Linked DNA regions of Nitratireductor mangrovi. The protein of the gene in region 1 interacts with the protein of each later gene in a pairwise test. Links are inferred from orthologs where the notes say so. Each region holds a gene or a part of one and is shown in the gene's direction. Other genes may lie near its edges. The genes, in order: FQ775_RS03275 and ybgC.

Region 1 (15,040 bases):
TCCGGCTCGAAGAAGGCTTCCGGGCGGGCATTCTCGTTGATGTCCTCGCCATAGATCGCTTCCGCCGAATCGAGCGTCTCGCCTGCCGCCTGACGCTCGGCCTCGTCGGCCGAACGGGCGATGTTCAGCGTCACCGTGACCTCGACTTCCGGATGCAGCGCGATGACCACATTGGTGAGGCCGATCGCCTTGATCGGCTGATTGAGCTCGACCTGGTTGCGGCCGACCGAAAAGCCTTCCTCGGTCAGCAGGTCGGAGATGTCGCGGGTCGACACCGAACCGTAGAGCTGGCCGGTCTCGGCGGCGGCGCGCACCACCACGAAGGACTTGCCGTCGAGCTTTTCGGCGACCTGCTCGGCCTCGCTCTTGCGTTCCAGGTTGCGCGCCTCGAGCTGCGCGCGCTGGCCTTCGAACTTCTTCTTGTTGGCCTCGTTGGCGCGCAGCGCCTTGCCCTTCGGCAGCAGGAAATTGCGTGCGAAGCCGTCGCGCACCTTGACGGTGTCGCCCATCTGCCCGAGGCGGGCAATGCGTTCGAGAAGAATGACTTCCATGGTTCCGTACCTTTCATATGCGCCTTGGCGGCGCGCCGGACGGAGGAAGCCTGACAGGGCGTTGAGCCCGCTTGTCGCTGTCCTGCCGGCCGGCAGTTAGGGGCCAGGGCCCCAGCCCGGGATTTCTTTGCTCGTCCGTACCGCGCCCGTCGCGGGGGACGCGCGGGCGGCGGGCCGCCCGCGTCATCGCTCGGTTAGCGTACCACGTAGGGCAAAAGGCCCAGGAAGCGGGCGCGCTTGATCGCCTTGGCGAGTTCGCGCTGCTTCTTCTGGCTCACCGCGGTGATGCGCGACGGCACGATCTTGCCGCGCTCGGAAATGTAGCGCTGCAGCAGGCGCACGTCCTTGTAGTCGATCTTCGGCGCATTGGAGCCCGAGAACGGGCACGTCTTGCGGCGGCGATGGAAGGGACGGCGGGTCGGGATCTGGTTGATGTCGACCATTATTGCGCTCCTCCGTCGGAATGTTCGCGCGGACGGCGCGGACGGTCGTCACGATCGCCGCGCGGGCCACGGTCGCCGCGGTCGCCACGCGGGCCACGATCGCCGGGGCGGTCGTCGCGGTCGCGCTTCTGCATCATGGCCGAGGGGCCTTCCTCGTGCGCGTCGACGCGGATGGTCATGAAGCGCAGCACGTCTTCCGACAGGCCCATCTGGCGCTCCAGTTCCTGGACGGCGGCCGCGGGCGCGGTCATGTCCATGAGCGTGAAATAGGCCTTGCGGTTCTTCCTGATGCGGTAGGTGAGGGACTTCAGCCCCCAATTCTCCACCCGGCCGATGGAACCGCCATTCGCTTCCACGACGCCCTTGTACTGCTCGACAAGCGCATCGACCTGCTGCGAGGACAGATCCTGCCGGGCAAGGAACACATGCTCGTAAAGTGCCATTGTTCTTTGCCTTTCTTCGTTCGCTCTCCCGGCGGCCAACGGCTAAGCCTCTGCGACTTGTCTTTTCCCGTCGATCGCGGGGAAGAAAGGCGCAAATTCGAGACGGTCGAGAGCGGAGACACGGGAGGCGGAAGGCTTTTTGCCTTCACACGATGCGGCGGATTCCCAGGAAGTCGGCGCACGGCCCTCCGTTCAGCCCCCAGCTGGGACCGGCAGAGTGAGCGCGCTTATACAGGTTTTGGCCGCCTGCGCAACCTCAATCGCCGCCGTTCAGCCGGACGAGAGGTAGAGGCAGGCGGTATAGAAGGCGTAGGCGGCCAGCATCGCGCCCCCGGTCTTGCGGCCGAGCCGGTCGCTCCAGCTCAGGATCAGCGCGAAGACGATGCTGATCGCCAGCACCAGCGGCACGTCGATACGCAAGAAGCGTTCCGCGATCGGCAGCGGCGCGACGAGCGCGGTGACGCCGAGAATGGCGAGGATGTTGAAGATGTTGGAGCCGACCACATTGCCGATCGCCACCGCGGTGCGGCCGCGCCAGGCCGCGACCACCGACGTGGCGAGTTCCGGCAGGCTGGTGCCGACGGCGACGATCGACAGCCCCACCACCGCTTCCGAGACGCCGAGCGCCAGCGCGATGGCGCTGGCGCCCTCGATCAGCATGTCGGCGCCGACGAAGAGCAGCGCCAGGCCGGCCAGAAGCAGCAGCCCCGCGAGCCAGGCCGGCTTTGTCGCCGACCGGACTTCGAGGTCTTCGGGCACCGCACCGCTGGCGCGGTAGTGCGCATAAAGATAGGCCGACAGCAGCGCGAGCAGCAGCACGCCGCCCCATGTCGGCAGCGCGCCCCATGCCGCGGCGACGAGCAGCAGCGCGGTCGCGCCGAGCATGACGCGCACGTCGCGCTTGACGTCCGCTCCCCAGCCGCCCGACGGCGCCATCAGCCCCGTGAAGCCGGCGATCAGCAGGATGTTGGCGATGTTGGAGCCGACCACATTGCCGATGGCGATCTCGGGACGGCCCTTGAAGGCCGCTTCGACCGAGACCAGCATTTCGGGCATCGAAGTGCCGAAGCCGACCACGGTGAGGCCGATGACGAGTTCGCTGATCCCGAGCCGCCGCGCCGCCGAAACGGCGCCGCGCACCAGAAGTTCGCCGCCGCCGAACAACAGCACGAATCCGGCTATGACGAAAAGCACATCGCGCACAGGCGGTGTTCCCCCAGGTTCCAGCAAACCGCCCTCTCGCGGTAGCGCTAAGATGGGCCGCCGCCATGGCGCAGACAAGGGCGCGGTCAGCGCGCTGGATCAGCATTTTCCTTTTTACCGGCCCCGCGCAATCGGGCACAACGTGCCCACGAACGAACATTCGAGGAGAACATCTTTATGCCGATCATCAACCGCATCGCCGAATTCCACGACGATGTCACCGCCTGGCGGCGCGATATCCACGCCCATCCCGAACTGCAGTTCGATGTCCATCGCACCGCCGCCATGGTCGCCGAAAAGCTGAAGGAATTCGGTGTCGACGAGGTGGTGACCGGCATCGGGCGCACCGGCGTCGTCGGTGTCATCAAGGGGCGCAAGAACGGCAGCGGCAAGACCATCGGCCTGCGCGCCGACATGGACGCTTTGCCGATCCACGAGGCGGTCGATCGGCCCCACAAGTCGAAGACGGACGGCGTCATGCATGCCTGCGGGCATGACGGGCACACCGCGATGCTCCTCGGGGCCGCGCGCTACCTGGCCGAGACGCGCAACTTCGACGGCACCGCGGTCGTCATCTTCCAGCCGGCCGAGGAGGGCGGCGGCGGCGGCCGCGAGATGGTCGACGAGGGGATGATGGACCGCTTCTCGATCGACGAGGTCTACGGCATGCACAATGCGCCGGGCATTCCGCTTGGCCATTTCGCGCTGCGCACCGGCTCCATGATGGCCGCTGCCGACATGTTCATCATCGACATCGAGGGCATGGGCGGCCATGCCGCGCGCCCGCAGCGCTGCATCGATACCACGCTTGTCGGCGCCCACATCATGACTGCCTTGCAGTCGGTGGTGGCGCGCAATGTCGATCCGGTCGAGGCGGCGGTGATCTCGGTCACCACCTTCAAGGCCGGCGACGCCTTCAACGTCATCCCGCAGACCGCGCGGCTGACGGGCACGGCGCGCACGCTGTCGCCCGAAATCCGCGACCTGCTGGAAGAGCGCATGAAGGAGGTGGTCGAGCACACCGCCGCGGCCTTCGGCGCCAAGGCGACGCTCGATTACCAGCGTCACTACCCGGTGCTCTCCAACCATGTCCGCGAGGCGGGTTTTGCCGGAGAAGTGGCACGTCAGGTGGTCGGCGACCGCGTCGACATGGAGACCCCGCAGGTCATGGGTGGCGAGGATTTCGCCTTCATGCTGGAGGCCCGCCCCGGTGCCTTCATCTATCTCGGCCAAGGCGACACCCAATATCTCCACCACCCGGAGTATGACTTCAACGACGAGATCATCCCGATCGGCTGCTCCTATTGGGCCAGGCTGGTGGAGACGGCGCTTCCGGCCGGGTGAAGGACAGCAACGGGTCACTGTTGCGCAGGATAGGAAGGGGGTCGGGCGCTGCCGCTGGACCTCCTTTTCCTCGGGGGAATGTGCGACGAGCAGGGCTCGGGCTGGCCAGGGGCATTCTGCCTCCGCCGACCTTCGACTGGAGTTCCCATGGCGCGGTCCGGGGTCGTGGCCTTGACTTTGCCGCCCCTCCTGCCGCACAGGCTCGGCAAGGAAAACGACGGGGAGACGCCGGATGGCGATCGCATTCACCTTTCCGGGCCAGGGCAGCCAGACCGTCGGCATGGGGCGCGAGCTTGCCGAAGCCTATCCGGAGGCGCGCGCCGTCTTCGACGAGATCGACGAGGCGCTCGGCGAAAAGCTGTCGAACCTGATCTGGGAAGGCCCCGACGACCGGCTGACGCTCACCGCCAATGCCCAGCCGGCGCTGATGGCGGTGTCGATCGCCGCGCTGCGCGCGCTGGAGGCGGGCGGCCTTTCGCTCAAGGACAGGGTCGCCTATGTCGCCGGCCATTCGCTGGGCGAATATTCCGCGCTTTGCGCGGCAGGCGTGTTTTCGCTTGCCGACACCGCGCGGCTCCTGCGTATCCGCGGCAATGCCATGCAGGCCGCGGTGCCGGCGGGCGAGGGCGCCATGGCGGCGATCCTCGGCCTGGATGACGCCGCCGTCGATGCGGCCTGCCGCGAGGCGGGGGCGACCGGTGTCTGCCAGATCGCCAACGACAATGGCGGCGGCCAGATCGTGATTTCCGGCGCCCGGGCCGCGGTCGAGAAGGCCGCAGCGCTCTGCACGGAAAAGGGCGCCAAGCGCGCCATCATGCTGCCGGTCTCCGCGCCCTTCCATTCGGCTCTGATGACGCCGGCTGCCGACGCCATGCGCGCGGCCTTGGCGGAGGTCGCCAAGAAGGCGCCCGCCGTTCCGGTGGTTGCCAATGTCAGTGTCAGCCCGGTCAGCGATCCCGAGAGGATCGCGACACTGCTGGTCGAACAGGTGACCGGACGCGTGCGCTGGCGTGAGACCGTGGAATGGTTCGGCCAGAACGGCGTCTCGACGCTTTACGAGATCGGCGCCGGCAAGGTCCTTTCGGGCCTGGCGCGCCGCATCGACCGCGACATGGCGACGTCGGCGATCAACACGCCGGCTGACGTCGAGGCGGCGCTGGTCGCGCTGGCTTGATCGGCTGCGGGCGCCGGCCTACCAACGACAACGTTTCGATCCTCTACGGGAGAAAAAGATGTTCGACCTGACCGGCCGCAAGGCACTCGTCACCGGCGCATCCGGCGGCATCGGCGAATCGGTCGCGCGCGTTCTGCATGCCCAGGGCGCGACCGTCGGCCTGCATGGCACCCGCGTGGAAAAGCTCGAGACGCTGGCCGGCGAGCTCGGAGAGCGGGTCAAGGTCTTCCCGGCCAATCTCTCCGACAGGGCGGACGTGAAGGCACTGGGGCAGAAGGCGGAAGCCGAGCTCGAAGGCGTCGACATTCTGGTCAACAATGCCGGCATTACCCGCGACGGCCTGTTCGTGCGCATGTCGGACGAGGACTGGGACGCGGTGATGGAGGTCAATCTCGGCGCCGTCTTCCGGCTCACCCGTGAACTCACCCATCCGATGATGCGCCGCCGTTTCGGCCGCATCGTCAACATCACCTCGGTCGTCGGCGTCACCGGCAATCCCGGCCAGGCCAACTATTGCGCCTCCAAGGCCGGGATGATCGGCTTTTCGAAATCGCTGGCCCAGGAAATCGCCAGCCGCGCGATCACCGTGAACTGCATCGCGCCCGGCTTCATCGAGTCGGCGATGACCGACAAGCTGAATGAAAAGCAGCGCGACGCCATCATGGGCGCCATCCCCATGAAGCGCATGGGCACCGGCGAGGAAGTTGCCGCTGCGGTAGCCTTCCTGGCGACCAGCGAGGCGGCCTACATCACCGGCCAGACGATCCACGTCAATGGCGGCATGGCGATGATCTGAAGGCGGACCGCGGCCTGTACAGGTTCTTCTCCACAGGTGCAGGCAGCGCGGCGATTTGCGTCGCCTTTTCGCCTTTGCCGGCCATATTTTTCGTGTTATGCGGCCCGGCAAACCGGTGATCTGGCGATTGCACCCTTGGCGCATCGACCGGGTTGGGGGTCCGGCAAGGTCTGTTTCGGCCATCCTGCCGGGGCGCTATCTTTCAACTTGATTAGCGGTCGACGTGCCGCTAACGAAGACCAACTTGAACCGAAGTCGAGGGTTTCCAGATGAGCGACACCGCAGAGCGCGTCAAAAAAATCGTTGTAGAGCATCTCGGCGTTGACGCCGACAAGGTCACCGAGGGCGCGAGCTTCATCGACGATCTGGGCGCGGACAGTCTGGACACCGTCGAACTCGTCATGGCCTTCGAGGAAGAGTTCGGTGTCGAGATCCCGGACGATGCCGCCGAGACCATCCTGACGGTCGGCGACGCGGTCAAGTTCATCGAAAAGGCCGCTGCCTGACGCCTTGAGCCGGTTAGGGCATCATGGTTGGTGATGGATCGATGAGACGCGTCGTCGTCACGGGCATGGGGCTGGTGTCGCCGTTCGGCGTCGGCGTCGAACACAGCTGGAGCCGGCTTTTGTCGGGCCAGAGCGCGGCCCGGCGGATCGAGCATTTCGAGACCGACGACCTGCCGTGCAAGATCGCCAACGTGATCCCGCGCGGCGACGGTTCGGACGGCACCTTCAATCCCGACCATGTGCTGGAGCCCAAGGAACAGCGCAAGGTCGGCGATTTCATCACCTACGGCATCGCTGCTGCCGACGAGGCGCTGAAGCATTCCGGCTGGGAGCCAAAGACCGCCGACGAGCAGAACGCCACCGGCGTGATGATCGGTTCCGGCATTGGCGGCGTCGACGGCATCGCCGAGAACGCGCTGATCCTGCGCGACCGTGGTCCGAGGCGAATCAGCCCGTTCTTCATCCCCGGCAACATCATCAACCTGGTGTCCGGCCAGGTGTCGATCCGGCACGGTCTGAAGGGGCCGAACCATGCCGTCGTGACCGCCTGCTCGACCGGGGCGCACGCCATCGGCGACGCGGCCCGCCTCGTCGCGCTCGGTGATGCCGACGTCATGCTGGCAGGCGGCGCCGAGGCGCCGATCAACCGGCTGTCGCTCGCCGGCTTCGCCGCTTGCAGGGCGCTGTCGACCGCCTACAACGATACGCCCGAAAAGGCCTCGCGGCCCTATGACCGCGATCGCGACGGTTTCGTGATGGGCGAGGGCGCCGGTGTCGTGGTGCTCGAGGCGCTGGAGCATGCCCAGGCGCGGGGCGCCACCATCTATGCCGAGGTCATCGGCTATGGCATGAGCGGCGACGCCTTCCACATCACTGCCCCCTCCGAGGATGGCGACGGGGCCTATCGCTGCATGTCAGCCGCGCTCAAGCGCGCCGGGCTGACGCCCGCCGACATCGACTACATCAATGCTCACGGCACGTCCACCATGGCCGATACGATAGAGCTTGGCGCGGTCGAGCGCCTGGTCGGCAATGCCGCCTCGAAGATCGCCATGTCGTCCACCAAATCGTCGGTCGGCCACCTGCTCGGCGCGGCCGGCGCCGCGGAAGCCATCTTCTCGATCCTGGCGATCCGCGACAACGTGGCGCCCGCGACCATCAACCTCGACAATCCCTCCGTCGAGACGGCGCTCGACCTGGTGCCGAACACGCCGAAAGAGCGGCGTATCGACATCGCGCTTTCCAATTCCTTCGGCTTTGGCGGCACCAACGCCTCGCTCGTCTTCCGGCGCCATGACGGCTGATCGGCCCTCGGGCCGAAAATTTTGCCATATTCGTCGCTACCTATCGTCTCGCGCATCGCGCGGCGTCGAGCCATCCGGGCGGCGCGGCGGGATGCGCATCGGGGGACGGCTTGTCCCTCCCGGCGGGCAACACGGCAGGGAAGCGGGGGCTATGAAGTTCCGGGAACGTCCATGACCACAGATACCCCCACAGAAACGACCTTCGGAAACCGCTCCCAGCCGCCAAAGCCGATCGTGCCGAAATCGGCCAGCGAGGCGCTGCGGCCCGAGCAGGGCACCCCGCCGCCCAAACGCTCCAAGGGTTCGCGCAACCAGTTTGTCGTTTTCATGAACTTCCTGCTGTCGGCGGTGATCTTCGTCGTGCTTGCCGGAGGCCTCGCCGTCTATCTCGGCAAGCGCGAGTTCGAGGCCGACGGCCCGGCCGCGACCAGCACCACCGTCATGATCAAGCCGGCGACCGGCGTTGCCGAGATCGCCAACCTGTTGGAGCGGCGCGGCCTCATCAGCGACGGCCGCATCTTCCGCCTCGGCGTTCGCGCCGCCGGCGCCGACAACCGACTCAAGGCCGGCGAGTACGAGGTCAAGGCCGGCGCCTCGATGCGCGACATCATGGATCTGCTGGTGAGCGGCCGCTCGGTGCTTTATTCGCTCACCGTTCCCGAAGGGCTGACGGTCGAGCAGGCGCTCGGGCGCATCGCCGAACATGAGGCGCTGACCGGCGAGATGCCTGCCGAGCAGCCGCCGGAGGGCATGCTGGTCGCCGACACGCAGCGTTTCACCCGCGGCACGACGCGCGCCGAACTGGTCGAGAAGATGGTGGCCGACCAGAAGGCGCTGGTCGAGGAAATCTGGGAACGCCGGGTCGACGACCTGCCGCTTGCCGACATCAACGAATTCGTGACGCTCGCCTCGATCGTGGAAAAGGAAACCGGCAAGGCAGACGAGCGCTCGCGCGTCGCCGCCGTGTTCATCAACCGGCTGCGGCGCGGCATGCGGCTGCAATCCGACCCGACGATCGTCTACGGCCTCTTCGGCGGCAAGGGCAAGCCGGCGGACCGCCCGATCTACCGCTCCGACATCGACAAGCCGACCCCCTACAACACCTATCATATAGACGGCCTGCCGCCGACGCCGATCGCCACGCCCGGCCGTGCCGCGCTGGAGGCGGTCGCCAACCCGTCGACCACCGACGAGCTCTATTTCGTCGCCGACGGCACCGGCGGCCACGTCTTCGCCAGGACGCTGGAAGAGCACAACCAGAACGTCGCGCGCTGGCGCGAGATCGAAAAGCAGCGCGAACAGGAAGCCGCCAATGGCGGCGGCGAGGGTACGTCGGCGGCCGACTAATTCTGCTGCGAAGGGGGGGCGGCCATGGCAGTGCAGAGCATGACGGGCTTCGCTCGCGCGGCGGCCGAGCATGAAGGCACCGCGTTTGCCTGGGAGGTGCGTTCGGTCAACGGCCGCAGCCTCGAGACGCGCCTGCGGCTGGCGCCCGGCTTCGAGCGGCTGGAAATGCCGGCCAAGCAGGCGATGCAGCGCAAGTTTGCGCGCGGCAACCTCCAGGCGACGCTTTCGGTGAGCCGGTCGGGATCGCTGGCGCAGCCGGTGGTGAACGAGGCCTTCCTGCGCGACGTCGCCGGCCTCGCCAGGCGGCTGGAGGAGCAGTTCGGCTGTCGTCCGGCCTCGGCCGACGGTCTGCTGGCCCTGCGCGGGGTTCTGGAGGTTCCCGAGACCGTCGAGGACGAGGACGTCCGCAAGGCGCTCGACACCGCGGTTCTGGGCGCGCTCGATGCAGCGCTCGCCGACCTCGAGGCAGCCCGGCTCGCGGAAGGCGCCGTGCTTGCCGACGTGATTGCCGACCAGGTGTCGACGATCGAGAAACTGACCAGGGATGCCGAGGCGGATCCCTCGCGCGAACCGGCCGCGATCCGCGAGCGCATCGCCATGCAGGTCAAGCTCATCACCGAATCGGCCAACGGCCTCGACGAGCAGCGCCTCAACCAGGAAGCGGCCCTGCTGGCCACCCGCGCCGATATCCGCGAGGAGATCGACCGGCTCAAGGCGCATGTCGCCGCCGCGCGGCAGCTTCTGGCCGATGGCGGCGTGGTCGGCCGCAAGCTCGATTTTCTGGCGCAGGAGTTCAACCGCGAATCGAATACGCTGTGCTCGAAGTCGAACGCCACCTCGGTGACCTCGATCGGGCTGGAGCTCAAGGCGGTCGTCGACCAGCTCCGCGAACAGGTGCAGAATCTGGAGTAGCCAATGGGCGAAAGGCCCCCGTCCGCTTCCATCCGCCGCCGCGGCCTGATGCTCGTTCTGTCGTCGCCCTCGGGCGCCGGCAAGTCAACGATCGCGCGCAACCTCCTGGAGGAGGACAAGGGCTTCGAACTCTCCGTGAGTCTGACGACGCGACCACGGCGCGGCAGCGAGATCGACGGCGTGCATTATCATTTCGTGACCAAGCGCGACTTCGACCACCAGCGCGACGACGACGCGCTTCTGGAGTGGGCCGAGGTGCACGGCAATTTCTACGCCACGCCGCGCGCGCCGGCCGAAGCGGCGATGGCCGAAGGGCGCGACATGCTGTTCGACATCGACTGGCAGGGGGCCGATCAGTTGCGCGAGCGTATGCCCGCCGACATCGTGTCGATCTTCATCCTGCCACCGTCCATGGCCGCGTTGAGGGAGCGGCTGATGCGCCGCGCCGAGGACCAGGACAAGGTCATCGAGGCGCGGCTGGCCAACGCGCGCGCAGAGATCGAGCACTGGCGCAAATACGATTATGTCGTGATCAATGACGATCTGCAGGCGGCCTTCAAGGCGGTCCAGGCGATTGTTACCGCCGAACGTCTCAAGCGCGACCGCCGTCCGGGACTGTTCGACTTCGTTTCCGGCCTGCTCGACGAGCGCACCGGCTGAAGCCTCAGCCGTCGAGGGCTGCGGTCAGCGCGACGAATTCCGCCACCGACAGCGTCTCGGCGCGGCGTGTCGGGTCGATCCCCGCCTTTTCCAGCAGCGCTTCGCCGCCGAGCGGCTTCAGGCTCTGGCGCAGCATCTTGCGCCGCTGCCCGAACGCGGACTGCGTCACCCGCGCCAGTCGTCGGGCGTCCGTCGGCAGTGGCTCCGGCCGGGGCGCCAGGTGGACCACCGACGACGTCACCTTGGGTGGCGGGGTGAAGGCCTGCGGCGGCACGTCGAAGGCGATCCGCGCCTGCGTGCGCCAGCCGGCCAGCACGCCGAGCCGGCCGTATGCGCCGCTGCCGGGTGCCGCCACGATGCGCTCGGCCACCTCGCGCTGGAACATCAGCGTCATCGATTCGTAGAAGGGCGGCCACGGCTCCGCCGTCAGCCAGCCGACGAGCAGTTCGGTGCCGATATTGTAGGGCAGGTTGGCGACGATCAGCACGCGTTCGTGGCCGGCGGCAAGGGCTGCGAAGTCGGTCGTCAGCGCGTCGCCGGAGACAGTCTCCAGCCGCCCCGGATAATGCGCCGAAATCTCCGCCAGCGCGGCCAGGCAGCGCTCGTCGCGCTCGACCGCGATGACCTTTGCCGCGCCTCCCATCAGCAGCGCCCTGGTCAGCCCGCCGGGGCCCGGTCCGACCTCGATCACCGTGGCGCCGGTCAAGTCGCCGGCGGCGCGGGCGACCTTGCCGGTCAGGTTGAGGTCGAGCAGGAAGTTCTGCCCGAGCGACTTCCTCGGCGCCAGCTCGTATCGCGCGATCACCTCGCGCAGCGGCGGCAGGCCGTCGGGGCTCATGGCGTGGCGGCGCGTGCGCGTCCGTCCGCCAGGCGCTTGGCGAGACGCAGCGCGGCCACAAGGCTGTCGGGCCGGGCGACGCCCTTGCCGGCAATGCCGAACGCCGTGCCGTGGTCGGGCGATGTTCGCACGAAGGGCAGGCCGAGCGTTACATTGACGGTCTCGTCGAAGGCAAGCGCCTTGGCCGGGATCAGCGCCTGGTCGTGATACATGCAGATCGCGGCGTCGTAGCCGGCTCGCGCCGCGGCGTGGAACATGGTGTCGGCCGGCAGCGGACCGCTGGCGTCGATGCCCGCAGCGCGAAGTGCCTCGACAGCCGGCCGCACGATCGTCTCGTCCTCTTCGCCCATGGCGCCCATTTCGCCCGCATGCGGGTTGAGCCCGGCAATGGCGAGCCGCGGCGCGGCGATGCCGAAGCGCCCTGCGAGGTCACGCTCGGTGATGGTGGCCGTTTCCACGATCGCCGCGGTCGTCAGGCGCCGCGGCACCTCGGACAGCGGGATATGGATGGTGACGGGCACCGCCCGCAATTCCGGCCCGGCCAGCATCATCACCGGTGTCACGGCCCGGCCGGTCGCCTTCTCGGAAAGATGGGCGAGATATTCGGTATGGCCGGGAAAGGCGAAGCCGGCGTCGTAGAGCGGCTTCTTGGCGATCGGGCAGGTGACGACGGCGCTGGCTGCGCCCCCCATCGTGTCCGCCACGGCGCGGTCGATCGCCTCGACGATCCCGGCCGCGTTGGCGGCGTTGGGCAGCCCCGGCTGATCCAGGAACCGGTTCTCGAGCGGAACCACCGGCAGCGCGCCGTCAAAGGCGTCGCTGGCCTCGCCAGGCGCGGTCTCCTGAACCCGGATGTCGATGCCGAGGGCGGCGGCCCGTCCCTTCAGGAGCGCGACGTCGCCGAGCACATAGAAAGAGGGCAGGGCAAGCCGCTTGCGGTCCGCCCACGCCATGAGCGCGATTTCGGGGCCTATGCCGGAAGGATCGCCCGAGGACAGGGCAAGCGGCGGTCCGCCGTCAGCGTTCAACGATGCGGGCTTTCTCGCGCAGTTCGGCAAGATATTTCTTGCTGAGTTCGTCGGCCTTCTCGTCGGTCGCGGTTTCGTTCTCGAACACCATCTGCGCGACGCGGTCGTCGGAAACCTCGCGCGTACTGCAGATGCCGATGAACTCGACGCCGCGTTCGGTCTCGCGCAACGGTGTCGCCTGGCCAGGCTTGGTGTTGACGATCTGGTCCTTCCAGTCCGGTGGCAGTTCCGGCGCCACCACACGACCGAGATCGCGGACTGTGACATCGATCAGGCCCTTGGCGAACTGGCGCGTGCCGTCGCAGCCATTGAAGCGCTCACGCATGGCGGTGGCTTCCTTGCGCCGCTTGCCGAGCAATGAACCTCGTTCTCCGGCCGGAATGACAAAGATGACCTGCTGCAGCATGTACTCGGTCGCGGACGGCTTGTTGCCACCCTCCTGCAGCATGCGGTGGACGGCGTCCTGCTCGGTCATGCGCTCCTGGGCCCGGAAGCGCGCGCCCAGCGCCCTGTTCCAGCCGATCTGTACCCGGATGAAGTCCTTGAAATGATCCTTGGTGACGCCCGATTGCGCCATGATCTGGTCCAGTTGGGCGAGCGACAGCTTGTTGCCGGAGGCAAAGCGGCCATAGGCCTCGTCCACCTGCTGGTCGGGCACCTTGATGTTCAGACGCCTGATCTCGATCGCCTTCAGCGTCTGCTCGATCATCTGTTCGTTTGCGTTGTCCGAACGCCGCTGCAGGCGCAGGAAGGCCTTGCGCCGCGCAATGTCGTAGGAGGTCACCGGGACGTTGTTGATGATGTAGCGGATCTCGCTCGCCGCTGCCGGGGCGACCGGCGCTGCCATATGAAGGGACAGGGCGAGGGCCACGACAAGGCTCGCCGATGCAAGGCGGTGCAGAGCTGGTTTCATGGCTGAGCTCCGTTCTCTACTGGTTGGGTGTCCATTCATGGGACCAAGCCCGTGCTCCGCCTATACGGCGAAAGGATGACGGCCTCCCACGTCAATTGTTTCCGAGAGCGCCCGATGACGTTCCGATATCGCCGAGCGTGCGGAAGGAAAGGGTGAATCCGACGCTGTAGCTGACCGCCTGCGAGATCGTGTTCTGCGAGCGCGAGAATGTCATCGAATAGTTGAAGCACTCGTCATCATAGGCGAAACCGAACGAGCTGCTGGCCAGCGTGTCGGACACGAGGTCGTAGGTGCCGGAAGCGAACACACTCCAGTATTCGTGCAGTTGCGCCCGCCCGCCGAGGGTGACCTCCTGGCGATCGGCGGCGAAGCCGTAGAGCGGTTGCGCGTCGATGAACGTATAGCCGGCGTTGATCCTGTGACCGTCGAACGGGATCGAGATGCTCGTTTCGGCGCGGCGCATGGCCAGCGTCTTTTCGTCGAAACGGCCACCGGCGCTGAAGATGACGCCGCCCGGAGAGGTCACGCTGGCCATGCCGACGAAATCGGACACATCGGTTTCCAGGCCGGAAAAGGCGCCGACATTGACCAGATCGGGCGAGGCGAACGGGTTGTCGCCGGCCAGGTGATAGGATTGGCCGAAGATAGCGTTCGCCGCCCAGCCATTGGCGAAGCTTCCGGAGTAACGGAAGCCGAGATTGGCCCTCACACCGCTTTCTATGCGGTCGTAGCCGGAAAACTTGTCGCGTTCGAACAGCGTCGAGGCGTCGAAGACAAGGCTCTGGGCGTCCTCGTTGGGAATGCCCAGCGTTCCCGCGTGGGCGACGTCTGGGCGGATGAACAGCTGCGCGATCGGCTCGAGCACATGGGTTGCACTCGCGGTGGAAAACAGCACCGGCCAGCGCGCCTCGAGCCCGGCCGTCGCCATCGCCCGGAAATACGACGACCGAATATCGGCCGCGACAGCGCCGTAGGCGGTTCCGTCGTTCGAATAGGCCGCGCCAGAGATGCCCCCCGCCATCGTGCCCACCGCTCCCATTGCGGCGGCGCTGGTGTCGACCCCGATGCCGTCGATCCGCGCATGCAGGGACGGCGTCACCAGGAGCCCGCCGGAGGTGACGTGGGTCTTCTTCCACTCCGCCTCCGCGGTGACACGCCCGTTCGTGCCGTCATAGCCGGGCACCGCCGGCCGCCCCGGCAGGAAATCGAGCCGATCGCGGTGGATGACCTGCGTGTTGATGTCGAAGCTGAGCTCGCCGCCGGCAACGGGCTCGTCGACCGTGTAGGAATAGTCGAAGGAGGGCAGCACCCAGGGCTGCACCGGGTCGCGCGCTGCCGCGCTGGTCCGCGGTGTCACTTCCTGGACCTGGAACTTGTAGAAGCGCAGGTCGAAATAGTTTCGGTCGTTGATGCCGGTCAGGTAGATCTGGTTGCGGCGTACATATTCCGCGTAGCCGCCTATCCCGTAAGTGTGCGAAAAATTCGGATCGGTCTGCACCAGCACATCCCAGCCGAAGGTCCAGCGCGGGTTGATCTGGAACCGTCCCTTGGAACCGGCCATGAAGCGTGTCGTGACGG
Region 2 (14,960 bases), 2.9 Mb from region 1 along the record:
TCGCGCCGAGGCCAAGAAGCTGTCGCGGGTGGCGGCCACGCTCTATGCGGCCGAATCGATGCGGCTGACCACCCGGCTGATGCAGATCGCGTCGTGGCTCCTGTTGCAGCGGGCGGCGAATTCCGGCGAGATGACGCGCGAGCAGGTGGCGTCGGAAAAATCGAAGGTCAGGCTCGATACGGCGTCCGCGCATGAGGAAGCCGCGGGCTGGAACGAATTGCCGGACGCCTTCCGCGCCCTTGTCGAGCATTCGCTCAATCTCCAGTCGCGGGTGCGCCGCCTCGATGCCGAGATCTATGGTGATGGCGCCGACGCCGCGTCCGGCGTTCATCAGGCGAACCCGGTGTCCGACCAGATCACACTCCTGAACACCGCCTTCGCCCGCGGCTAAGACGGGCTCTAGTCTAGGCCGTAGCTCGACCGAGAATGGCAAAGAGCGGGTCGGCAGCCGGCAGCGCCAGCAATGCCGCGAGCAGGATGAGCATCAAGGTCGTGCGGCGATAGGCTTCCTCGCTGGCAAGCCCGAACAGCCGCCACCCGCCGAGAAGGCCGAGAAAGTAGACCGGAGTGGCGGCCAGCCCCAGCATCACTGCCGGGCGCTCGAACAGGCCCGCGATCCACAGATTGCCGATCGACAACACCTCGGCCAGGAAAAACAGCACCAGAAGATTGGCGCGCACGATCGCATGCGAGAGCGGCGACGCCAGCCAGTACATGATGACGGGCGGGCCGGGGATCGAGGCGATGCCGGATAATGTTCCGGCGATGCCGCCGACGGTCAGCGAGACCGTAGCGTTGCGTGGACCGCGATAGCGAACGCCGCGCCACAACCCGGTCGCGCAGGCGAGAATCGCGACGCAGATCACCCAGCGCAGCATCAGCGGATCGCCAATTCTCAGGATGGCGACGCCGGCCGGCAGCAGCAGCGCCAGCCCTACAAGCACCGGCACCACCTCGCGCCAGCGTGCGTGGCGCATCGCTGGCAACGTCAACGGGATCACCGGCAGTGAATCCATGATGACGATGATGACGAGAGCCGTTTTCGGGCCGTAAAGGGCGCCGGCGACCGGCGCCACGATCATGCCGGTGCCGAAGCCGGACATGCCGCGTGCGACCCCGGCGACCAGGACGGTCGCAAGGAGCAGGAAAAGCGGCAGGTCGGGTTCTGGAAAGGGCAAGGCGGGCACCATGCAAAATTCCGGGGCTCGGCGGGCCGTTATGCGCGAGTTTGTTTCTCATTTGTTCACATTCGGCTGGCAATGGTCCTGCGCGCGATTAAGGTAAGGCCATGCAGCAGGCGATTCGTATCATGGGCGTCGATCCGGGGCTTCGGCGGACCGGCTGGGGCATCGTCGAAATCGTCGGCAACTCGCTGCGTTTCGTGGCCGCGGGTACGGTGCGGTCCGACGATCGCGCCAGCCTCGCGGCGCGGCTTTGCCAGCTCCATGACGGGCTCTCGGACGTTGTGCGCGACCACATGCCGGAAGAAGCGGCGGTCGAACAGACCTTCGTCAACCGCGATGCGGCGGCGACCCTGAAACTTGGACAGGCGCGCGGCGTTGCGATGCTGGTGCCGGCGCTTGCCGGGCTGGTGGTCGCCGAATACGCGCCCAACGCCGTCAAGAAAGCGGTGATCGGCGTCGGTCATGGCGACAAGAAGCAGATCCACATGATGGTGAAGGTGCTGATGCCGAAGGCGGTCTTCGACACGGACGACGCCGCCGACGCGCTGGCGATTGCGGTCTGCCATGCCCATCACCGGCAGAGCGTTCCGGCCCGGCTCGCGGCCGCACAGGCGGGCGTCGGCGCATGATCGGCAAGCTCAAGGGCACGCTCGACGAGATCGGCGAGGACTATTGCGTGGTCGACGTTCACGGCGTCGGCTACGTCGCCTACTGTCCGGCCCGAGTGCTTGCCGGCCTGCCGGGTACCGGCGAGGCGGTGACGCTGTACATCGAGACCTATGTGCGCGAGGACATGATCAGGCTCTACGGCTTCGCCTCGGTGCTCGAACGGGAGTGGTTCCGGCTGCTGCAGAGCGTGCAGGGGGTGGGCGCCAAGGTGTCATTGGCAGTGCTGTCGACGCTGTCGGCGACCGATCTCGCCAATGCCGTGGCGTTGCGCGACGTCGCCATGGTGAGTCGGTCGCCTGGCGTCGGCAAGAAGGTCGCCGAGCGCATCGTCAGTGAATTGCGTGACAAGGCGCCTGCCTATGCGGGCGCCGCCACCGGCACCATCGGGTTGAAGCAGGAACTCGGGGAAGGTGCAGCGCCGGCGCCGGTCGCCGACGCGGTCTCCGCGCTCACCAACCTCGGCTATGGGCGCGATATCGCCGCCAATGCGATCGCCGCGGCAATGAAAGCGGCAGGAGAAGACGCCGATTCGGCCAAGCTGATCCGCCTCGGACTGAAGGAACTGGCTCGGTAAATCGCCGAATCGACCAAATCCGGAGCCGGCAGATATGCTCTCGGCAAATTAGAATACTCTAATCTGTTTGCGGCGCTGTTCTTGCGGTTCAGGCTTCAAATATAGCCAAAGCACTGTTTGATCGTCCGCCCCATCGCTGATACCTTTTGCGGCAGCTTGAGGTGCGGGTGAACGGCCATGTTCCTTGATCAGGTTGTCTGTGGCGCAGTCGGCGGGTTCATGAACCTGCGACGGGCGGATTTTCCCAAGATCATCCGTGTCGAAACCACGAATGGCTGCAACGCCAAATGTGTCATCTGTCCGCATTCCGCCATGGAACGGCAGATCATCAACATGCGGGCCGACCTCTTCAAGCGGATCGTCGAGGAAATCAGGCAGGAAGGGCTCGACACCATCCACCTGCACAATTTCGGCGAGCCGCTGCTCGACAAGAACCTGGAAGAGCGGGTAGCGCTCTGCCGTGAGATCGGCATCCGCCGGGTCAAGATCTTCTCCAACGGCTCGCTGCTCAACGAGCGCCGCGCGCGGGGGCTGATCGAGGCCGGGCTCGACGAGATCATGATTTCCTTCGACGGCGCCAACAAGGAAGAGTTCGAGCGCATCCGCTACCCGCTGAAGTACGATGTGGTGATCAAGAACGTCATGCGTCTCGTGGACCTGCGCAACGAGATGAAGTCGCCGATGCGTATCGGCGTCGGTTGTGCGACGACCTCCGACAAGGACGAGACGATGCACGCGCTGGAAGACTACGTCGACCGGTTCAGCTTCGGCCGGCTGCACAACTGGTCGGACTGGGACGATCCGGAGGTTTCCGACGCGCATATTTCGAGAGGCATTCGCCAGCCCTGCTCGCGCGTGTGGCGGACCTTCACCATTCTGAGCAACGGCAAGGTGGCGCTGTGCTGCCTCGACTACGAGGGCAAGATCGAACTCGGCGATCTCAACGAACCGGGCACGACGATCAAGTCGATCTGGAACAGCGCCCGTTATCACGAGATCCGCGAATATCACCGCACCGGCCAGCAGGCGAAAATCCCGAATTGCGCCAATTGCTCGAAGGCCTATCTTCACATAGGTGATTCTCACTAATATCGGGTTTCGCCGACACTTGGGTTCCGTGGCGCCTTGCGGGCGGACGAACGCGGGTGTCGCCATGCCGGGCCGCAGGGTTCGCATGTCCCTGAACGCACCGGACCACGGTCCGGCAAGACGGTAAGCTGATGAACGAGGCCACGCGGCTGATCTCCTCGGAAAAGCGCGGCGAAGACGCCGACGCCTCGCTCAGGCCGCAGTCGCTGAACGAATTCGTCGGTCAGCAAGCGGCGCGCGCCAACCTGAAGGTGTTCGTGGAAGCGGCGCGCTCGCGCGGCGAGGCGCTCGATCACGTGCTGTTCGTGGGCCCGCCGGGGCTGGGCAAGACGACGCTGGCGCAGATCATGGCGCGCGAGCTCGGCGTCAATTTCCGCTCCACCTCGGGCCCTGTGATCGCCAAGGCTGGCGACCTTGCGGCGCTGCTGACCAACCTCGAAGACCGCGACGTCCTGTTCATCGACGAGATCCACCGGCTCACCCCGGCGGTCGAGGAAATCCTCTATCCGGCTATGGAGGATTTCCAGCTCGACCTGATCATCGGCGAGGGACCGGCGGCGCGTTCGGTCAAGATCGACCTCGCGCGCTTCACGCTGGTTGCCGCGACGACGCGGCTCGGCCTGCTCACCAATCCGCTGCGCGATCGCTTCGGAATCCCGGTCAGGCTCAATTTCTACGAGGTCGGGGAACTGGAAACCATCGTCAGGCGCGGTGCCCGCATCCTTGGCCTGCCGATGGCCGACGAAGGTGCGGTCGAGATCGCGCGACGGGCCCGCGGCACGCCGCGCATCGCCGGCCGGCTGCTGCGCCGGGTGCGCGACTTCGCCTCGGTCGCCGGTGCGGAGATCGTCGACCGCAAGGTCGCCGACGAGGCGCTGTCGCGGCTCGAGGTCGACGGGCTCGGCCTCGACCAACTCGACCGGCGCTACCTGACCATGATCGCGCAGAATTTCGGCGGCGGGCCGGTCGGCGTCGAAACCATCGCCGCCGGGCTTTCGGAACCGCGCGACGCCATCGAGGACATCATCGAGCCGTTCCTGATCCAGCAAGGTTTCATCCAGCGCACGCCGCGCGGACGGCTCTTGACGGCGAACGCCTGGCGGCATCTCGGGCTGGAGCCGCCGCGCAACCTGGCCGAGGTACAAGGCCGCCTCTTCGAGGAGGAATAGGCGCTCCTGACGCGATGCTGTCAGGAGCCGGGGCATAGGTTCGGGGCGATCGTCAGGAGAGCCGATGCCGACCGCCCGCAAGCTCAACCGTACCCTGCGCGCCTTCATCGAAAGGCAGCCCCTGTTCTTCGTCGCCACCGCGGCCAGGGACGGCAAGGTCAACGTCTCGCCGAAGGGTTTGGACAGCCTGCGCATCCTTGCCGACGACAGGATCGTCTGGCTCAACCTTTCCGGCAGCGGCAACGAGACGGCCGCGCACCTTCGCGATGTGCCGCGCATGACCCTGATGTTCGCCGCCTTCGAGGGTGAGCCGATGATCCTGCGGGTCTACGGCCGCGCGCAAACGTTTCATCCGCGCGACGTGGAATGGCCCGAGCATGCGCCCCGCTTTCCGGACATGGCGGGCAGCCGGCAGATTTTTGACCTTGCGATCGATCTCGTCCAGACATCCTGCGGCACCGGCGTGCCGGTGATGAATTTTGCCGGCCAGCGCGGCGACAGCGAGCTGCTGCCCTTCTATGCGGAGATGGGCGAAGCCGGTGTGCGCGACTACTGGCGCCGGAAGAATGTCGTCAGCATCGACGACAGGCCGACGGGTATCTTTGGTCTGGAGGACGACGGAGACTAAACGGGCAGACAGTCCAACCTAGCGACGAGGCAGGCCGCGAACGACCGTCAGGACATCGTTCTCGGCCGCGTTGCCCTCGAACGCTTCGACCACGCCGAAGGCACCGCCATAACCCCATATCGACCAGGAAAAGCCGTGGCCTTCGGCAAGCGCGATCATGTCGGCGACGTAGGCCGCGCGCCACTCGGCCGGCATGACGAAGTCGTTGCCATATTCTTGGCGGATCATGCCGAACTCGCCCAGCAGAATGTCCGAAGGTGCGATGCCGTGCCGGTTGGCCCAGGAAGCGACGATCTCGAAGGGTGCGGCCATGGCCGCGCCCAATTCCACCTCCGTGTCGATCTTCGCGATTTCCTCGTCGAGATAGGCGAGCATGCCGGCACGGCGCGTCCACGGCGCGTCCGCCCTTATCTTCTCGCGCACCTTTTCGAGCGCCGTGTCGAGTTCGACCGGTGGCACTGCGTGCGGCGGATAGGGCAGGCCAGTCACGTAGGGGATGAAGTCGCCGGCCCAGGTCGCGCCCTGATGGGTCAGCAGAAACGGCGCGTAGGAATGGAACGACCACAGGATGTTGTCGTCCGGGATCGCCTTCGGGTCGAGCGCCGCCAGTCCCTCGGCCGAACCCCAGCAGGCGCCGGAAAGCACCAGCGTCAGCCGGGTGGCCGACGATCGTGCGGCGGCAAAGAGGCGGTAGAGCCGGTCCGGCCATTCGGTATCGCCTGGCCCGCACTCAAGCGTCGGCTCGTTCATCAGTTCGAGCGCTACCTGCCGAGGGTCCTCGCGGGAGAGCGTTTTGGCCATCTCGCGCACGATTTCAAGGTAACGTTCGAACAGGATGGGATCGGCCATCACCTCGGCCATGCCGATCGAGCGGTTTCCCCCCGCATGGAAAAGATGCAGGTCGACGATGACCTTCAGGCCCGCGGCGTTGATGGCGCGTGCCGAGGCCAGCACCTCCTCGTAGAGCCGGTCGCGCAATCCGGCGGTCCGGTCGGAGAGGAAGGGGGAGGGATCGATCGGCATGCGCACGAAATCGAAGCCGTCGTCGGCGAGCTTTTTTAGCGCTGCCTCGTCGACGCTGCGGCGCCATTCCGGGAACGGGAAGAGAACCTCAGGATCGTGCCAGCGGCTTTCGTCGGGCCAGGTGGTCCAGATGTCGAGATTGAGACCCCGGCTCGCCTCGAAGGTCGTTGCCTGCGAGGCCGTTGCGAGGGCAAGCAGGATAAGCAAAGCGGCGACGCCGTTCTTGAACAATGCCGCCGGGAATGCCATCGAGTTGCGCAGGCGCCTCATGGGCGCTGAATGGCAGAGGCGGCGGGCGAAGGGAAGCGCGATGGCGGATCATGGTGAATGGCCGAAGGGTATTGCCGGCGTATGGACCGCCGACGGCCACCGCCTCTACGCACGGGTCTATTACGCCGACACCGACTTTTCCGGTGTGGTCTACCACGCCCGCTACCTCGAGTTTTTCGAACGCGGACGGTCCGATTTCCTGCGCCTTGCAGGCGTGCATCACACCGAACTGGCCGACGGCAAGCATGGCGAGAGGCTGGTCTGGGTGGTGCGCAAGATGGAGATCGAGTTCCGCGCGCCGGCCCGCATAGACGACATCCTCACGATCGAGTCGCGCACTGCCGACATCTCCGGCGCCCGCATCTTCATGGAGCAGGAACTGAAGCGCGGCGAAACGGTGCTGGTCACAGCCAAGGTAGAGGCCGCGATTGTCTCGGAGACCGGTCGCCCGCGCCGCTTCCCCAAGGAGTGGGCCGACGCCTTCCTGCGTCGCACGCAAGGCTAGCCGCGAGGGCTGCACGTAGGCGCGGAATTTCGTCCAACCGTCGGTGGTCGGAGCCAAATCCTAACTGGTCCTTAACCTTAACCCTTCATCAAGGGAAAGGATCGGATTGTCGCCAATCGCCGCGCCTTTGTTTGACCAAGATTCCTCTCGAAAAGGCCGAATTCGCGCATCGGGGTGGAAGCCGGCACGATCTGGTCCGCCGGACGGGCGAAGGCGATGCGTGCGAGCCGGCGATCCGCGGCTCTCCACTTCTTAAGGACGGGACATCCCATGGAATCTCTTGCTCTCGCAGAGCCGACCGCGAGTCTATCGGTCTGGACGCTGTTCTGGCAGGCCGGCTGGGTGGTCAAGCTGGTCATGATCGGGCTGCTTGCGGCCTCGATCTGGACCTGGGCCATCATCATCGACAAGCTTATCGCCTATGGCCGCATGCGCGGTGCGCTCGACCGTTTCGAACAGAGTTTCTGGTCCGGACAATCGCTGGAAGACCTCTACCGGGCGCTGTCCGAGCGCACCACCACCGGAATGGGCTCGATCTTCGTTGCCGCTATGGCCGAGTGGAAAAAGAGCTTCGAAAAGGGTGCACGCTCGCCGATCGCGTTGCAGACACGCATCGACAAGGCGATGGACCTCGCGCTTACCCGCGAGATGGAGCGGCTGGAAGGCCGGCTCGGCTTCCTTGCCACCATCGGCTCTTCGGCCCCCTTCATCGGCCTCTTCGGTACGGTGGTCGGCATCATGACCTCGTTCCAGGCGATTGCCGGGTCGAAGTCGACCAGCCTCGCGGTTGTCGCACCCGGTATCGCCGAGGCGCTGCTGGCGACCGCGATCGGCCTGCTCGCCGCTATCCCGGCGGTTGTCGCCTACAACAAGCTTTCCTCGGATGCCGGCAAGATCGCGGTGCGCATGGAGGGCTTCGCGGACGAGTTCTCCGCCATACTCTCGCGGCAAATCGATGAAAGAGTTTCCCAGAAGGCCTGATCGGCAGGAGCAGCAGAAATGGCCATGTCGGTAATGCAGTCGGGCGGACGCGGAGGCAGGGGTCACCGCCGCCGCGGACGCCATCACGCGCTGATGTCGGAGATCAACGTGACGCCGTTCGTCGACGTCATGCTGGTGCTCCTGATCATCTTCATGGTCGCGGCGCCGCTCCTGACCGTCGGTGTGCCGATCGACCTTCCCGAGACCCAGGCCAAGGCGCTCAACTCTGATACGCAGCCGATCACCGTCTCGGTGAACAACCAGGGGCAGATCTTCCTGCAGGAAACCGAGGTGCCGATCGACGAGGTCGTGCCCAAGCTTGAGGCGATCTCCCGCACTGGCTACGACGAGCGCATTTATGTGCGCGGCGACAAGGCCGCCGACTACGGCACGATCATGAAGGTGATGGCGCGTATTTCGGCGGCGGGCTTCCGCAATCTTGGCCTCGTCACCCTTCAGGAACAGGACAGCTGATTTCGCATGAAGGTCGGCCTCGTCACCTCGACGGCGATGCATGCGGTGCTTCTGGGCTTTGGCCTCGTCACCCTCTCGGCGCCGCGCGCCTATGAGACGGTCGAGGAAGAAGCGGTGATGGTCGACACCATTCCGATCGAGGAATGGACCCGGATCCAGGAAGGCGAGAAGGAAGCTCCGGCGCGCGAGACGCCGGCGCCGCTGCCCACCGAGCGCCCGGAAGTGGTCGAGGAGGCGCAACGCGCGGGAGAGAACACCGTCGACACCGAAGTTGCGCCGACGCCGGAACCCAAGCCGAGGCCGGTGGAGACCGCGGCGTTGCCCGAGCCGCCGCCAGAGCCGGCGCCGCAGCCCGACCCCGAGCCGGAGCCCGCACCGGCCAAGGCCGCCGAGGAAAAGCCCGCGCCGGTGCCGGCGACCGAGGTGACGCCCGAGCCGCAGCCGAAGCAGGAGGTCGAGCCCGACCCGGTCGCCGAGACCGTCGTTGCGGAAAACCCGGAGGCCGAGGCAACTAGGCTTCCCGATACCGCGCCGACGCCGGAAGCCCGTCCGCAGCCGCCGCAGGCACAGACGGCCAAGGCGCCGGAACGCAAGGATGCGCAGGAGCCGGCCGAAAAGCAGGCCGCGAACCTGGCGGAAAGCTCCGACGAACTGCTCGACGACGTCGCCGCGCTGCTCAACAAGGAAAAGCCCTCCGGCGGTGGCGCCAAGCGCTCGACGCGGGAAGCCTCGCTGGGCGCCGAAACGCGGCGCAATGCCGAGAAGCTGTCACGCAGCGAGATGGACGGGTTGCGGCAGAAGCTTGCCGGCTGCTGGGCCATACCCGCCGGCATCGTCGATTACGAACTCCTGAAGGTGTCGGTGCGCTTCCAACTCGACCGCGCCGGCAACCTCGAGGGGCGGCCAGAGATCATCGAGGGCGGCGCTTCATCGGGCCCCGGCCGCATCGCCGCCGAATCGGCGGTGCGCGCGGTGCAGAAGTGCGAACCGTTCAATCTGCCGAGCGAAAAATACGATACCTGGGCCGAAGTGATTGTCCATTTCGATCCCAGCGATATGTTCTAGGGCTTTGATCGGCACTGCCGCAGCCCGCCCCTGACGACAAGACGAAGGGATAGTGATGAAGCTGACGATGAAATCCGTGCTCCTGGCGCTTGCGCTTGCCGTGTCGGGCGCCGCCATGGTCGCGCCGGCGCGTGCGCTGGTCGAGATCGACGTCAACAAGGGCGTCATCGAGCCGCTGCCGATCGCCATCACCGAATTCCTGTCGGCCGGTGCGCTCGGCAAGGAGATCTCCGATATCGTTGCGGCCGATCTCCAGCGCTCGGGCCTGTTCGCGCCGATCGACCGTGGCGCCTTCATCGAGAAGATATCCAATCCCGACGCGGCGCCGCGCTTCGAGGACTGGAAGGTGATCAACGCGCAGGCGCTGGTCACCGGCCGCGTCACCGAAGAAGCCGACGGCCGCGTTCGCGCCGAGTTCCGCCTCTGGGACACCTTCGCCGGGCAGCAGATGATCGGCGAGCAGTTCTTTGCCTCCAAGGCGAACACGCGCCGCGTCGCTCACATCATCGCCGATTCCATCTACGAGCGGCTGACGGGCGAGAAGGGCTATTTCGACACGCGCGTCGTCTTCATCGACGAGTCCGGGCCCAAGAACCAGCGCCGCAAGCGGCTGGCGATCATGGACCAGGACGGCGCCAATGTGCGCTATCTGTCGGACGGTCGTGCGATCGCGCTGACGCCGCGCTTCTCGCCCAACCGCCAGGAAATCACCTACATGTCCTACGAGAGCGGGCAGCCGCAGGTGTACCTGCTGCAGATCGAGACCGGGCAGCGCGAACTCGTCGGCAATTTCCCGGGCATGACGTTCGCGCCGCGCTTTTCGCCAGACGGGCAGAAGGTGATCATGAGCCTTCTGCGTGACGATGGAAACTCCAATATCTACACGCTGGACCTCAGGAGCCGGACCACGACCCGGCTGACCAATTCAAACGCGATCGACACCTCGCCGTCCTATTCGCCGGACGGCAGCGAGATCGTCTTCACCTCGGACCGCGGCGGCCGCGCACAGATCTACGCGATGAGCGCCGACGGCTCCAACCAGCGCCGCATCTCGTTCGGCGATGGCGCCTATTCGACCCCGGTGTGGTCGCCGCGTGGCGACTTGATCGCGTTCACCAAGCAGTCGGGCGGCGAGTTTCAGATCGGCGTCATGCGCACGGACGGGTCCGGCGAGCGCATTCTTTCGAGCGGCTTCAGCCAGGAAGGGCCGACCTGGGCGCCCAACGGCCGGGTGATCATGTTCTTCCGCCAGCCAGCCGGCGCGGCCGGGCCGCAGCTTTATTCGATCGATCTGACCGGCCGCAACGAGCAGAGGATCGGCAGCCCCAACTTCGCCTCCGATCCGGCCTGGTCGCCACTGCTCGACTGAGGCGCCGCGCCAGACGCAAAAGCGTTGTTCTTGCGCAAAATCGTGACCGGGCGCGCACAAAGGGCCGTGTTTCCGCCGCATTTTGGCATAGTTTGCGCGCCAAGTGTGCCGGTAGGACGGGCGCGCTCCAGGGGAGCAACCGAAAATTAACCTCGTTTCTTGTGCGCCGGTTAACCCAGCCGTGGTTACTGGAAGGTCAAAGAAACCCTTATAATGCGAAGGAGTGGCGGTCATGCGCCGTATCGCAGCGCTCAGCAGGAATCCCGCGGCCATGGCGCTTTTCATGGCCCTGGCGGTTGCCGGCTGCGCATCCAAGAAAATTCCCAACAACCCGGCCGACCTCGGCCTCGGCGCGGCAACGCCCGGCTCGGCGCAGGACTTCACGGTCAATGTCGGCGACCGCATCTTTTTTGATACCGACTCGTCGCTGATCCGCGCCGATGCCCAGGCGACGCTGGCCAAGCAGGCACAGTGGCTGGGCCAGTACGGCTCCTACGCAATCACCATCGAGGGCCACGCCGACGAGCGCGGCACGCGCGAATACAATCTGGCGCTTGGCGCCCGGCGTGCCGCCGCGACACGCGACTTCCTGGTGGCGCGCGGCGTTGCATCGAACCGGATCAAGACGATCACCTACGGCAAGGAGCGTCCGGTTGCGGTCTGTGACGACATTTCCTGCTGGTCTCAGAACCGGCGGGCGGTGACGGTGCTGAACGGCGCCGGCAGCTGATCCGGGCGGCATTTAGCAGCAAAGAAGCGGTCCCTGCGGGCCGCTTCTTGCCGTTTCAAGCCGGATCAACGGGTGCGCGTTGGGCCGAAACAAAATTTGGCCGAACTCGCGCGCCCTGATAATGTCGACGAGCGGGCCGGGGCGGCCCGAACTCTCAAGATTCCACAGCGGGACAGTCGATGAAATCGAAGATCACTTTTCTGGTGGCCGTCGCACTGCCGTTCGCGTTTTCCGCGCTCGCTCATGCCGGGCCGGCGGGAATGCCGGTAACGGGACTGCGCGCGGTCGATGGCGCGGCCAAGCCGCGGATCCTGAAGGTGCAGGCCAACGATCCGCGTATCGGTGAGCTCGAGGAGCAGGTGCGCCAGCTCACAGGCAAGGTCGAGGAACTGACCTTCATGATCCTGCAGATGCAGGAACAGGTGCGCAAGATGCAGGAAGACAACGAGTTCCGGTTCCAGCAGCTCGAGGAAAAACGCACCGATGCCGGCGCGGCATCGCCACAGCGGCAGGCCGCCGACGGTGCGACAGACGAGTCGGCCGGGAGCAATGATCGCGGTGAATTGCCGAAAAATCTCGGTACGATCACGTTCGACGAGAACGGCAACCCGACCGGCGGTACCGTCGAGACCGACAACGAGCTGCCGGGCGTCGAGGTGACCGGCGAAGGCGCTGGCGAGGCTCGCGATGAAACGGTGGTGGCCGCGTTGCCCGATACCGACAATCCGGACGAACTCTACCGCAACGCCTATTCGTTCATCCTGTCGGGCGACTATTCGACCGCCGAGGCGGGATTTCGCGAGCATATCGAGCGCTTTCCGGATGACGAGAAGACGCCCGACGCGCATTACTGGCTCGGTGAGGCGCTGCTCGGCAAGCAGGAGTACCGCGGGGCGGCGGAGATTTTCCTGAACGCCAGCCGCGACTATCCGCAATCGACCAAGGCGCCCGACATGCTCCTGAAGCTCGGCGTGTCGCTGGCCGCCCTCAACCAGCGTGACGTGGCATGCGCGACCTATCAGGAGATCGGAAAGCGCTACCAGAACCTGTCGCCGGCGCTGAAAGAGCGGGTCAAGGCGGAGCAGGCCCTGGCGGGTTGCTGAGCGCGGCTGAACGCTTTCTCGCGAACGTCGAATTCGATCCGGCCCGGCCGGTCATCGCCGCCGTTTCCGGCGGGGGTGATTCCCTCGCGCTACTGATCCTCCTCCATTCACATCTGAAACGTCACCATCCCGGGACAAGGCTGCTCGCGGTCACCGTCGATCACGGGCTGCGGGCCGGATCGGCGGCCGAGGCGCGAGCGGTGGGGGAGATCTGCCATCGGCTCGACCTCGACCACGAGGTGAGAAACTGGACCGGCGACAAGCCGAAGACCGGACTGATGGCGGCGGCGCGCGAGGCGCGGGTGCGGCTCCTGCTCGAAGCCGCGCACGATGCGGGCGCGCAGATGATTGTCACCGGCCACACGCTGGATGATCAGGCCGAAACCGTCCTAATGCGCCGCGCGCGTCGCTCCGGGCGCGGGCTGGCGGGTATAGCGCCGGCGACACTGCTTGGCGGGCGGACGTGGCTGTTGCGCCCCTTGCTCGGAGAGCGGCGAAAGACCTTGCGCGGCTACCTAGGCCGTGAGGGGCTGTCGTGGACCGACGACCCGAGCAACGAAAACGCCGACTTCGAGCGTGTGCGCGCACGCCGCGAGATGGCATCGGGCGGCGCGAACTTGTTCGAGGAATTGATCCGGGAGGGAAACGAAGCCGCGCGCCGGCGAACCGACGAGGGACGGCGCGCGGCGGCGCTGATCGGGAATTACGCCTGTATGGCCTCGCCCGGGCTACTGCGCCTGGCGTCCGAACTCCCCGATGATCCCGACTGCGAGGCAGCCGTGCTTGCGCTGCGTGCGCTGATCGCTGTCGTGGGCGGACGCGAACAGCTGCCGGACGAGGCGCGGGTCGCAGACCTGCGCACAAGGCTTGCGACCGGCCCGTTGCGCGCCACGCTCGCCGGCACCGTCATCGACAACCGCAAGGCCGGCATCTTCCTGCGTCGTGAATTCCGCAACGGCTGGACGAGTGCGGCGCCGGCGCGGCCGGGCTTGCTCTGGGACGGGCGTTTCCGTGTCGTCGGATCGGCGCCGCGGGGAGCTAGGGTCGAGGCCGCCGGACACGAGCGGGCGACGAGCCGGGCGGAACCTTCGCCTGACGTGCCGGTCTCGCTGCAACGGTTGGCCATGGCGGCCGAGCCGGTGCTTGCACAGCCGTCGGGAGGCGGCGAGATAGAAGCCTCGGCGGAGGTGTTGCGGCGTGTGCCGGCGCCATGGGCGCGCTACCTGCCGTTGTTCGATTTCGCTCTAGCCGAAGCCGTCGCGGTGCTCCTCGATGCGGAGCGTTTTCCGCCACCGCCTTTGCGCGGTCACAATGCCGCATATTCTCCTTAACCGAGCCCGCCGCAATTGCTTGGCAAGGCGCGGGGCCGACCCTATGTTAGGCGGAATAGTTTTCCAGGCACGCGCGTCGCCGCCTCAGACGCGTACGGGACGCAACGTATGAATCCGAACTATCGCAATCTCGCGCTCTGGGCGATCATCGCCGTACTGCTGATCGCGCTCTTCAACCTGTTCCAGACGCCGCAGCAACGTGGCAGTTCGCGCGAGGTCGCCTATTCGGAGTTCCTCCAGGATGTCTCCAACGGGCGGGTGAAGTCGGTGACGATTTCCGGCGAACGGATCACCGGCACCTACAATGACGGCGGCGGCAGTTTCCAGACCTACTCGCCCGGCGACCCGACATTGGTCAGCCGGCTCGAGGATCGCGGCGTGACCATCAATGCGCGACCTGAAGCGGATGGCTCCAACTCGCTCTTCGGCTACCTGATTTCATGGCTGCCGATGATCCTGATCCTCGGCGTATGGATATTCTTCATGCGCCAGATGCAGTCGGGCTCCGGGCGTGCCATGGGCTTCGGCAAGTCGAAGGCCAAGCTGCTGACAGAGGCGCATGGTCGCGTGACCTTTGCCGATGTGGCTGGCGTCGACGAGGCCAAGGAAGACCTCGAGGAGATCGTGGAGTTCCTGCGCGACCCGCAAAAGTTCCAGCGCCTCGGCGGCAAGATCCCGCGCGGCGTGCTTTTGGTCGGCCCGCCCGGAACCGGCAAGACGCTGCTGGCGCGCTCCGTCGCCGGCGAAGCCAATGTGCCGTTCTTCACCATTTCCGGTTCCGACTTCGTCGAGATGT

What was found.
Region 2: the proteins of FQ775_RS03275 (region 1) and ybgC interact in binary tests that used the Escherichia coli proteins (3 or more experiments, as listed by UniProt). The link is inferred for Nitratireductor mangrovi from one-to-one orthologs.

What each region holds. Positions count from the first base shown.
Region 1 is NZ_CP042301.2:677,803-692,842, forward strand. What follows is about bases 4,874-7,841. They hold FQ775_RS03275 (acyl carrier protein), read left to right. Parts: upstream 4,874-6,223; coding sequence 6,224-6,460; downstream 6,461-7,841. Other genes in these bases: fabD (ACP S-malonyltransferase), read left to right, coding at 4,874-5,158; fabG (3-oxoacyl-[acyl-carrier-protein] reductase), read left to right, coding at 5,217-5,954; fabF (beta-ketoacyl-ACP synthase II), read left to right, coding at 6,502-7,764. In the rest of the region: rplI (50S ribosomal protein L9), read right to left, coding at 1-551; rpsR (30S ribosomal protein S18), read right to left, coding at 746-994; rpsF (30S ribosomal protein S6), read right to left, coding at 994-1,437; FQ775_RS03255 (calcium/sodium antiporter), read right to left, coding at 1,708-2,640; FQ775_RS03260 (M20 aminoacylase family protein), read left to right, coding at 2,818-3,984; more of fabD, read left to right, coding at 4,217-4,873; endolytic transglycosylase MltG, read left to right, coding at 7,936-9,111; FQ775_RS03290 (YicC/YloC family endoribonuclease), read left to right, coding at 9,136-10,023; gmk (guanylate kinase), read left to right, coding at 10,027-10,683; 16S rRNA (adenine(1518)-N(6)/adenine(1519)-N(6))-dimethyltransferase RsmA, read right to left, coding at 10,688-11,521; 4-hydroxythreonine-4-phosphate dehydrogenase PdxA, read right to left, coding at 11,518-12,474; FQ775_RS23865 (peptidylprolyl isomerase), read right to left, coding at 12,539-13,462; FQ775_RS03310 (LPS-assembly protein LptD), read right to left, coding at 13,554-15,040. UniProt on the Escherichia coli protein: Carrier of the growing fatty acid chain in fatty acid biosynthesis.
Region 2 is NZ_CP042301.2:3,542,887-3,557,846, reverse strand. The notes cover bases 5,491-8,378. They hold ybgC (tol-pal system-associated acyl-CoA thioesterase), read left to right. Parts: upstream 5,491-6,646; coding sequence 6,647-7,111; downstream 7,112-8,378. Other genes in these bases: tolR (protein TolR), read left to right, coding at 8,111-8,378; tolQ (protein TolQ), read left to right, coding at 7,382-8,092; FQ775_RS17270 (glycoside hydrolase family 5 protein), read right to left, coding at 5,491-6,585. Outside these bases: protease adaptor protein RcdA, read left to right, coding at 1-391; FQ775_RS17300 (sulfite exporter TauE/SafE family protein), read right to left, coding at 405-1,190; crossover junction endodeoxyribonuclease RuvC, read left to right, coding at 1,289-1,813; Holliday junction branch migration protein RuvA, read left to right, coding at 1,810-2,427; FQ775_RS17285 (radical SAM/SPASM domain-containing protein), read left to right, coding at 2,647-3,516; Holliday junction branch migration DNA helicase RuvB, read left to right, coding at 3,648-4,685; FQ775_RS17275 (pyridoxamine 5'-phosphate oxidase family protein), read left to right, coding at 4,750-5,313; more of FQ775_RS17270, read right to left, coding at 5,332-5,490; more of tolR, read left to right, coding at 8,379-8,566; FQ775_RS17250 (cell envelope integrity TolA family protein), read left to right, coding at 8,573-9,631; Tol-Pal system beta propeller repeat protein TolB, read left to right, coding at 9,699-11,000; peptidoglycan-associated lipoprotein Pal, read left to right, coding at 11,233-11,730; tol-pal system protein YbgF, read left to right, coding at 11,910-12,833; tRNA lysidine(34) synthetase TilS, read left to right, coding at 12,827-14,164; ATP-dependent zinc metalloprotease FtsH, read left to right, coding at 14,273-14,960.